3 regions of the Brevundimonas albigilva genome follow, and region 2 is predicted to be linked to each of the others. Evidence: riboswitches for the same ligand, from Rfam matches in the RefSeq annotation. Region 2 holds a riboswitch; each other region holds the start of a gene.

Region 1 (3,254 bases), 1.5 Mb from region 2:
CAGGGCCGGAACCTTGCCCGCCTGGGTCGTCTCCAGATAGGCGGCGATCAGGCCCAGGGCGGAAACCTCGGCCTCCTCGAAGGCGCCGAAACCGTCCAGGGCCGCGACGCCGTAAAGCCGCTCGACCCGCGTGCGCGCCGCCTGCGGCTCGGCGATGGCGGCCGCCAGGGCCTGGACCACGCCGCCGGAACCGTTCAGCGCGTCGCGCGTCGCCTCGTCCGAGAACATCCGGTCGGTGACCAGCACCTCGGACGGGCGGAAGGCGGCCAGGGCCGCGGCCAGGTCGTCGGGCGCGCAGGCGACGCAGTCCACCGCCCCGGACGACAGCTCCACCACCGCCACGGCCGCCCGACCGCGCCTCACGGCCGCCGCCGCCAGACGGTTGGCGCCGCGCGCGTCCAGCAGCGAATCCTCGGTCAGGGTGCCCGGCGTCACCACCCGCACCACGCCGCGCTGGACCACGGCCTTGGATCCGCGCTTCTTGGCCTCGGCGGGGTCTTCCAGCTGCTCGCAGATGGCGACCTTGTGCCCCAGGCGGATCAGCCGGGCCAGATAGCCGTCCATCGCATGGACCGGCACCCCGGCCATCGGAATGTCCTCGCCCTGGTGCTTGCCCCGCTTGGTCAGGGTGATGCCCAGGGCCGCCGCCGCGACCTCGGCGTCCGTGAAGAACAGCTCGTAGAAGTCGCCCATGCGAAAGAACAGGATGGCGTCCGGTTGGCTCGCCTTGGCCGTCAGATACTGCGCCATGAATGGCGTCGCGCCCTCCAGCGAGGCGGCGATGTCGGACGGGGGACCGGAGGGCGGGAAGGCGGGCGCGTTCATGTGGCGTCAGGGTGACGGATCGCAACGGTCGTCTCAAGCCCGATCCGCCGCTCTTGCACAGGCATCTTGGCCCTGCGATAGGCCGCGTCAGGCGGTTTAGGGAACGCGGTCGAACACCGCGGCTGTGCCCGCAACTGTAGGCGGCGAGCGTGTCGTCCGTCCGGGGTCCGCCCCGGCGCCACTGGGAAACTGGGAAGGCGAGGACGCGACGTGGAGACCCGCAAGCCAGGAGACCTGGCCGCCGACGTCGCTCGTCCGCTGTCCGGGACCAGACAGGGGCGCGGGGACTTCCGTCGCAGCGACCCGATCTTGCGCCGCCCGACCCTCCGGCCGGGCGGATCGGCTCGCACACAGGCGCCCCGCACGCAATCGCGGCGCCGATACGGGGGAACCGCCATGACGCGTTCCATGCTTCTTTCCACGGCCGCCGTCGCGGCCGCCGCCTTCGCCGCCGCGCCCGCCTGGGCGCAACCGGCAGACCAGCTGGAGGAGGTGATCGTCACCGCCACCCGCCTGCCCGCCGTCGCCGCCGACACGCCCGGCGCACGCGTCATCGACGCCGAGACCATCGAACAGCGCGGCGCGGTCTTCGCCGCCGACATCCTGGCCGACGTGCCGGGCCTGTCGGTCACGCGCACCGGCGCCTTCGGCGGCGTCGCCCAGGTGCGGATGCGCGGCGCCAATCCGGGCAAGACCCTGGTTCTGGTCGACGGCGCGCCCGTCAACGACCCGGCCGACATCAACGGCGCCTATGACTTCGGCGCCTTCGAGCTGGCCGACATCGACCGGATCGAGGTGCTCAGCGGCCCGCAGTCGTCGCTGTGGGGATCCGACGCCATCGGCGGCGTGATCGCCTTCACCACCCGCGAGGTGGACGGACTGCGCGCCGAACTGGAGGCCGGCAGCCTGGCCACCGCGCGCGGCCGCCTGTCGGTCGGGACCGCCAACGACGCCTACGCCGTCAGCGCCTATGTCTCGCAGTTCGAGACGGACGGCGTCAGCGCGGCCGACGAAGCCGACGGGAACAGCGAGCGCGACGGCCTGCGCAGCACCACCGCCGGCGGCAAGGCGCGCTACGCCTTCTCCGACACGGTGTCGGTCGACGGCTCGATCCGCTGGGCCAAGGCCCATGTCGACATCGACGGCTATCCGGCCCCCACCTACGCCCTGGGCGACACCGACGACGTGCAGGACAGCGAGCAATGGTCCGGCGTCGCCCGGCTGAGCGCCCGGGCCCTGGGCCTGTCGCACCAGTTCAGCGTCTCGGCGTCCGACATCGACCGCACCTCCTACAGCGGCGGCTTCGGCTCGACCTTCAGCGGCGACCGCCAGGTCTATCGCTGGCAGGCGGACGGCGAAACCTCGGGCGTGGCCTACGCCTTCGGCGCCGAGCGCGAGGAAGCCTCAGGCGCCCTGTCGTCGGGCGAGGCGCGCGACCTGGCGACCACCTCGGTCTTCGGCGTGGCCCAGTACGACGCCGGCCCGCTGAACCTGACCGGCGGCCTGCGCTACGACGACACCGACGACTTCGGCGCCGAGACCACCGGGCGCCTCTCGGCGGCCTACGACCTGGCCGGCGGCTTCACCCTGTCGGCGGCCTACGGCACCGGCTTCAAGGCCCCGACCGTCAGCCAGGCGGTGTGCGACTACTGCTACGCCCCCCTGCCCTGGCCCGAACTGACCGCCGAGACGGCCGACAGCGTCGAGGTCGCGCTGGGCTGGGCCTCGGCCGACGGCCGCCTGGACGGCCGCGTCACCGCCTATCGGCTGAACGTCGACGACGAGATCGCCTGGCGCGACGGCCGCTACATCAACATCGCCAAGACCGAGACGGACGGCGTCGAGGCCGAGGGCCGCGCGGCCCTGGGCGGCGGCTTCGACCTGACCCTGGCCTACGCCTGGACCGACGCCCGCGACGGGACGACCGACGCCCGCCTGCTGCGCGTGCCGGAACACGCCGGTTCGGCGACGCTGGGCTGGAGCGGGGACCGGCTGTCCGGCGCCCTGACCGTGCGCGCCGAGGGCGATATGGACGACTCGGGCGGCGTGCGCGACGGCTTCGTCACGGCGAACCTGAACGCGGCCTACGCCCTGACCGACAACGTCGTGCTGACGGCGCGGGTCGAGAACCTGGCGGACGAGCGCTATCAGCAGGTGCTGGGTTACGGAGAGCCGGGCCGAACCGGCTATCTGGGGATCAGGCTGCGCTACTGATCCGCAGCCGGGCGTCGGCGGTGAAGGCCGCCGGCGCATCCAGCGCCAGCCGCGCCCAGTCCAGGTTCGGGCACGGCGCGTGGGCCGCCGCCAGGATGGCGCGCAGTTCGGCGGCCGAGGCCACGCTGGCGACCACCATCGCCACGCCCTTCAGCGACAGGGCGTAGCCCAGGGCCGCCTGCATGGGATCGCAGCGCATCTCGGCCAGGCGCCGA
Region 2 (3,254 bases):
CGCCGTCATCGGCGAACACGCGGGTCATGCCCAGCTTCTTGGCGATCACGCCCGTGCGCATCGGATCCCGCCTCTTTCTTCTTTAGATCTTGATCTCGACGTCCACGCCGGCGGACAGGTCGAGCTTCATGAGCGCGTCCACGGTCTGCGGGGTGGGGTCGACGATGTCGAGCACGCGCTTGTGCGTGCGGATTTCAAACTGCTCGCGCGACTTCTTGTCGACGTGCGGCGAGCGGTTCACGGTGAACTTTTCGATCAGGGTCGGCAGCGGAATCGGACCGCGAACGGTCGCGCCGGTGCGCTTGGCGGTGTTGACGATCTCGCGCGTCGAAAAGTCGAGGACGCGGTGATCAAAGGCCTTGAGCCTGATGCGGATGCTTTGATCCATATCGGTGCTTACTTCCAATGCGGTCGGAGGACCGCGTCCCTGTGAACCATTTCAAAGACCGAAGGCCTTCGGGCACGAGGCCCTCAGGGTACGCAATCCGCAAAAACGATCGGCCCACGCAGTCGCCCGCGAAGGCCGTGAAGTCCCAAGAAGCTGCAAAGAACAGGTACTTAGGTCGTTCCTGCGAACCGCGTCTGCACCGAAGTGCACAGCCGGTCCAACAAGAGTGGCGGCTTATGCCTACCGATTCCGATTTCGTCAAGCGCCGAAAGCGAGGCCCCATCGGGAATTCTCAGGCCGCGATCGGCGTCGGTCGCCCGCCTTCGTCCACCGCCACCATGACGAACTCTGCGGCGGCCGCGCGGCGTCGTTCGCCGGTCCGCAGGTCCTCGCCCCACAGCTCCACCTCGACCGTGACCGAGGTGCGTCCGACCCGCGTCGGGCGCGAGGCCATCTCCACCATGTCGCCTTCTCTGATGGGACAGGTGAAGTCGATCCGATTAGTCGCGGCCATGACGATGACGCGGCGCGCGCGACGCGTGGCGCAGATGAAGGCCGCCTTGCCCATCAGCTTCAGGGCGTCCCCTCCGTAAAGCGTGCCGTAGTGATTGGTCCAGGCGGGAAAGACCATTTCGGCGGTCCTGAGCCACCCCCCGTCCTCGGCCGCGTCATGCCCCGCGAGGGGCGGCAGGTCGCCCTGCCCCGCCTCTCGCGGCGCCACCATGTTGAAGACGCCGCGCGTGCACAGCCGGCGCTCGCCGCTGACCGGCGCCTCGGCCCACAGTTCGACCTCCACGCCCATCGACGTGCGGCCCACGCGCGCCACCCGGCCGGTGGCCTCCGCCATCTCGCCGATCCGGGCGGGCGCGGCGAAGTCGATCCGCTCGCAGCCCGCCGTCACCGTCGGTCGGCGGGCGTGGCGCGCCGCGGCCAGGAAGGCGACCTTGTCCAGGTGCGCCAGTCCGACGCCTCCGAACAGGGTGCCGTGATGGTTGGCGTCTCCCGGGAACACCATGTCGATCAGGGTCACGCTCACGTCGTCGCGGCCCGGGCGGGTTCGGATGTTTGAAAGGCGGTCATTCTTCGAAGCCTGTGCTGATGGCGAGGCTTCAGGCAGGGACGCACGAACGCCGGCGCGGACGATCGATCCGGCGGCGCACAGGCGGCCTGACCGGACACCCCGCCGGAGGACGTTATCTGTCGGGGCAGGTCTCCTGGCTCGCGGGTCACGGCTTCCGGTCCGGCCTTCCCGGGGCGAACCCCAGTGACACGAGATGGACCTTCGGCTCGCCGCTCACAGTTGCGGGGGCAGCGCCGGCGTTGATGCACAAAGGCGTCGCACCGGCTTCCCTCTTAGCTCCACGCAGTCCGAAAGCCGCGCGCAGAACCTCGACGCGGCCATCACACATGATCGCCGGCCGCGGTCAAGCTCGGCCGCCAAGCAAGGACAATGCGCCGGATTGCCGGCCTTTAACCGTTTCGCCCGAATAACCCCGAAACGGGAACACCTCTTGGCCACAATGCGTGGCGGATCGACAACATCCGTGCACGAACAATGTAGCCGGCGCCGATTCAAGGCACAGCTTCGGCCGCGGCCTGATAGCAGCCGCCTCCCCGAGCTCCCACTCGGGTCAGACTTCCAAGGAAAAAACAATGAAGACGCTCTTTCTCGCCTCGGCCGCCGCGGCCGCCCTGTTCGCCGCTCCGGCCCTGGCTCAGGACGCCGTCGGTTCGGTCGGCCTGACCTATTCGAACCCGTCGGTCGAAATCGCGGGCGACGACTTCGACGCCGACGTCTGGACCGTGGACGGCACGGTCGCCATCCCGGCCAACAACTGGACCGTGACCTTCAACGGCGCCATCGACTACGCCAAGGCCTATGGCGAGGACGACACCACCGGCGCCGCCGCCGCCCACCTGACCACCCTGGTCGCCGGCGACGTTCGCGTCGGCGGCTTCGTGGCCGGCAACGGCATCGGCTCGGGCGACACCGTCTATACGGTCGGCGCCGAAGCCCAGAAGTATCTGGCCGGTTCGACCCTGACGGGCGTGGTCGCCTACACCTCGGCCGACGACCTGGACGCCGACATCTGGACCGTCGGCGGCGACGCCGCCTTCTACGTGATGCCGAACCTGCGCCTGAACGCCGGCGTCAGCTACAACAACGTGGACGCCCAGCTCGGCGACGTCGACGCCTGGACCTACGGCGTGGGCGGCGAATACGAGTTCACCGGCACGCCCTTCTCGGTCGCCGCCGGCTACACCCGCGCCGACATCGACTCGATCGACGTCGACACCTGGTCGCTGGGTCTGCGCTACAGCTTCGGCGGCGGCCTGCAGGCGCGCGATCGCGCCGGCGCCGGCCTGAACGTCTCGTCGATCGCGAGCGTCCTGGGCGGCCTGTAAGCCTCGGCTTCGCCAAGACCTGAAATGTCACGGCCCCGGCGGAGCGATCCGCCGGGGTTTTCCTTTGCCCGCTTCGCGCCGCGCATGAAAAAGGCCCCCGGGGTTCCACGACCGGGGGCCTTTCCTCTCGCGGCGGAGAGACTCGGGTTCTAGCGCCCGATGTTCACGGTTCCCGACCCCACCACCGTTCGGGACACCTGTCCGGTGGCGGCGCCGACGCTGACGTCGCCCGATCCGGCGATGGCCACGCTCAGGTCGCGCGTGGTCCCGCCGAAGCGCACGTCGCCCGAGCCGCCGATGGCCACTGAAAGATCGCTCATCCGGCCCTCGCGGACGGTCACGTCGCCCGAGCCGCCGATGGAGATGTCGCCGGCGCCGTCGGCTCGCGCCACCAGCACGCTGCCGGACCCGCCCACGGCGGCGTCCAGGTCGCCCGTCGCCCCGGCCAAGATCGAGCCCG
Region 3 (3,254 bases), 1.0 Mb from region 2:
GGCTGGAGCAGGTCCCAAGGGTATGGCTGTTCGCCATTTAAAGTGGTACGTGAGCTGGGTTCAGAACGTCGTGAGACAGTTTGGTCCCTATCTGCCGTGGGTGTTCGAAGCTTGAGAGGATCTGTCCCTAGTACGAGAGGACCGGGATGGACATACCTCTGGTGGACCTGTCGTGGCGCCAGCTGCGCAGCAGGGTAGCTAAGTATGGAATAGATAACCGCTGAAAGCATCTAAGCGGGAAACTAACCTCAAAACAAGGCTTCGCTGAGGATCGTGGAAGACTACCACGTTGATAGGCCAGGTGTGGAAGCGCGGCGACGCGTGTAGCTTACTGGTACTAATAATCCGATCGGTTTGATCGTTTCTCAGCAAAACTCATTCGATGATTGCTTCCTTGACCGAAGCAATCTCAGACAATGTCTTCTCTTCATTCCGCTGTCCGCCTCGTTGACCTGGTGGCTATGTCGGAGGTTCCCCACCCGATCCCATTCCGAACTCGGTCGTTAAGCCCTCCAGAGCCAATGGTACTTCGTCTTAAGGCGCGGGAGAGTAGGTCGCCGCCGGGTCTACCAGGCGGACAGCCGAATGAAGCGATTATCCTTGGCCTACCGCGCTTCGCGCGACTTGAGGCCAGGCTCGAACCGTTCTTCCTCACGATCCTACCGTTCGCCGCGGGATGGAGCAGCCCGGTAGCTCGTCAGGCTCATAACCTGAAGGTCGCAGGTTCAAATCCTGCTCCCGCACCCAATGTCACCTCACTTTCCAAAGTGAGCCGAATATCAGAACCCCCGCCGGCAGCCGCCGCGGGGGTTTTACTTGTCTGGATTCCGTGCCGGAGAAAACGCGATAGCCCGGCGCACGAAACGTCCTTGGCCACCTTGTTGCAGGCCTGCAGGGAAGGTGCATTTCCGCGATCCGGCAGGTCAGGTGCGTCTTCACGCCGATCAGCACGCGGCGTCCTGACGTGAGGCCGACGCGGCGGCCAGGGTCGCCTATGGGAAATAAACATATAAGGATATCCTTATATCATTCTTGACTTCGCCGGCGCCTGTGGCAGGGTAGCGGCGTCGAGGTTCTGCGCGCGGCTTTCGGGCTGGGCGGAGCTAAGAGGGAAGCCGGTGGAACGCTTGCTGCGTTGATTCCGGCGCTGCCCCCGCAACTGTGAGCGGCGAGCCGAAGGTCCATCTCGTGTCACTGACGCCCCCGGGCGTTGGGAAGGCCGGACCGGAAGCCGTGACCCGCGAGCCAGGAGACCTGCCCCGACAGATAACGTCCTCCGGCGGGGTGTCGGTCAGGCCGCATGAGCGCCGGCACGGGACGATCCCGCGTGCGAGCGGTCGCGCGTTCCTGCCTGCTGTCTCGCCACAGCATCAACGGCAAAGAGCATGGCGAGCAGCGACTTCACCTTCACCCTCAAGCGCACCGCGCTGGACGAGAACTACGTTCCTGCCGAAAACACGCGGATCACGACCAACTTCGCCAATCTGGCCCGGGGCGAGAGCCGTCAGGAGAACCTGCGCAACACCCTCAGGATGATCGACAACCGCTTCAACTCGCTGGCGGCTCAGGACAATCCGAAGGGGGATCGCTATGCGGTCGAACTGCAGATCGTCTCCGTCGAGATGAGCGTCGCCCCGGGCGAGGGGACAGACAGCTTCCCGCTGATCGAAATCCTTCAGACGACCATCGTCGATCGACAGACCGGCGCGCGCATCGACGGGATCGTCGGCAACAACTTCTCCTCCTACGTCCGCGACTACGACTTCAGCGTGGTGCTGCCGGCGCACATGAAGGCCAATCCCGGCGCCTTCGCGCCGGCCGACTTCGGCGACCTGCACGGCAAGCTGTTCAAGCATTTCCTGAAGTCGGCCGCCTATCGGGACAATTTCGGCAAGCCGCCGGTCATCTGCCTGAGCGTGTCGAGCAACAAGACCTATCACCGGACCGGCGCCGAGCACCCCGTGCTGGGTATGGAATATGAGAACGACGCGTTCTCGCCGACCGATCAGTATTTCGCGAAGATGGGGATGAAGGTCCGCTATTTCATGCCCAAGGGCAGCGTGGCGCCGTTCGCCTTCTATCACATCGGCGACCTGACGGGCGATTACACCGATCTGGAGCTGGTCAGCACCATCGCCACGATGGAGACCTTCCAGAAGATCTATCGGCCCGAGATCTACAACGCCAACTCCCCGGCGACCGAGCAATATCAACCCAGCCTGAAGGCCCAGGACTATTCCTTGACCCGGATCGTCTATGACCGGGAGGAGCGCAGCCGGCTGGCCGTCGAACAGGGCCGGTTCGTCGAGGAGCGCTTCATCAAGCCCCACCGGGCCGTCCTGGACCAGTGGTCCGCCGACTTCGCCGCCTGATCCGTCCCGAATTCACGAGCCCGACGCATGACCAAACTCTTTCCCACCTCGACCGCCGGCAGCCTGCCCAAGCCCTCCTGGATCGCGACGCCGGAGGTGCTCTGGTCGCCCTGGAAGCTGGAAGGCGAGGATCTGGTCGCCGGCAAGCAGGACGCCCTGCGTCTGGCGGTCGACGATCAACAGAAGGCGGGCATCGACATCGTCGGCGACGGCGAACAGACCCGCCAGCATTTCGTGACGACCTTCATCGAGCACCTGGACGGCGTGGATTTCGAGAAGCGCGAGACGGTGCGCATCCGCAATCGCTACGACGCCAGCGTGCCGACGGTGGTCGGCGCCGTATCGCGCTCCAAGCCGGTCTTCGTCGAGGACGCCAGGTTCCTGCGGGCCCAGACCGACCAGCCGATCAAATGGACCCTGCCGGGGCCGATGACGATGATCGACACCCTCTATGACGCCCACTACCAGAGCCGCGAGAAGCTGGCCTGGGAGTTCGCCAGGATCCTGAACGAAGAGGCGCGGGAGCTGGAGGCCGCGGGGGTCGACATCGTCCAGTTCGACGAGCCGGCCTTCAACGTCTTCTTCGAAGAGGCCAACGACTGGGGGATCGCTGCGCTGGAGCGGGCGGCCGAGGGTCTTAAATGCGAAACCGCCGTCCACATCTGCTACGGCTACGGCATCAAGGCCAACACCGACTGGAAGAAGACCCTCGGCTCCGAATGGCGCCAGTATGAGGAGACCTTCCCCAACCTGCAGAAATCGAGCATCGATATCGTCTCGCTGGAATGCCACCACTCGAACGTGCCGATGGACCTGATCGAACTTATCCGGGGCAAGAAGGTCATGGTCGGCGCCATCGACGTGGCCTCGGACATCGTCGAA

What was found. Region 2 has a riboswitch for cobalamin ahead of M8231_RS08185 (acyl-CoA thioesterase). Riboswitches for the same ligand answer to the same signal wherever they lie in the genome.
Region 1: it holds a riboswitch for cobalamin, as region 2 does, so the genes downstream of both, M8231_RS00560 (TonB-dependent receptor plug domain-containing protein) here and M8231_RS08185 (acyl-CoA thioesterase) in region 2, are expected to answer to the same signal.
Region 3: it holds a riboswitch for cobalamin, as region 2 does, so the genes downstream of both, M8231_RS03110 (DUF1852 domain-containing protein) here and M8231_RS08185 (acyl-CoA thioesterase) in region 2, are expected to answer to the same signal.

The regions. Positions count from the first base shown of each region.
Region 1 covers NZ_CP097649.1:96,763-100,016, reverse strand. Annotated here, with positions in the region: gene mutS (DNA mismatch repair protein MutS) at 1-825, opposite strand, end outside; cobalamin riboswitch at 924-1,061, shown strand; gene M8231_RS00560 (TonB-dependent receptor plug domain-containing protein) at 1,234-3,039, shown strand; gene M8231_RS00555 (aldo/keto reductase) at 3,023-3,254, opposite strand, start outside.
Region 2 covers NZ_CP097649.1:1,634,347-1,637,600, forward strand. Annotated here, with positions in the region: gene rplC (50S ribosomal protein L3) at 1-61, opposite strand, end outside; gene rpsJ (30S ribosomal protein S10) at 83-388, opposite strand; gene M8231_RS08185 (acyl-CoA thioesterase) at 681-1,418, opposite strand; cobalamin riboswitch at 1,576-1,795, opposite strand; gene M8231_RS08190 (porin) at 2,042-2,794, shown strand; gene M8231_RS08195 (GIN domain-containing protein) at 2,944-3,254, opposite strand, start outside.
Region 3 covers NZ_CP097649.1:620,131-623,384, forward strand. Annotated here, with positions in the region: rRNA gene M8231_RS03095 (23S ribosomal RNA) at 1-362, shown strand, start outside; rRNA gene rrf (5S ribosomal RNA) at 452-566, shown strand; tRNA gene M8231_RS03105 (tRNA-Met) at 671-747, shown strand; cobalamin riboswitch at 1,054-1,276, shown strand; gene M8231_RS03110 (DUF1852 domain-containing protein) at 1,386-2,372, shown strand; gene M8231_RS03115 (methionine synthase) at 2,400-3,254, shown strand, end outside.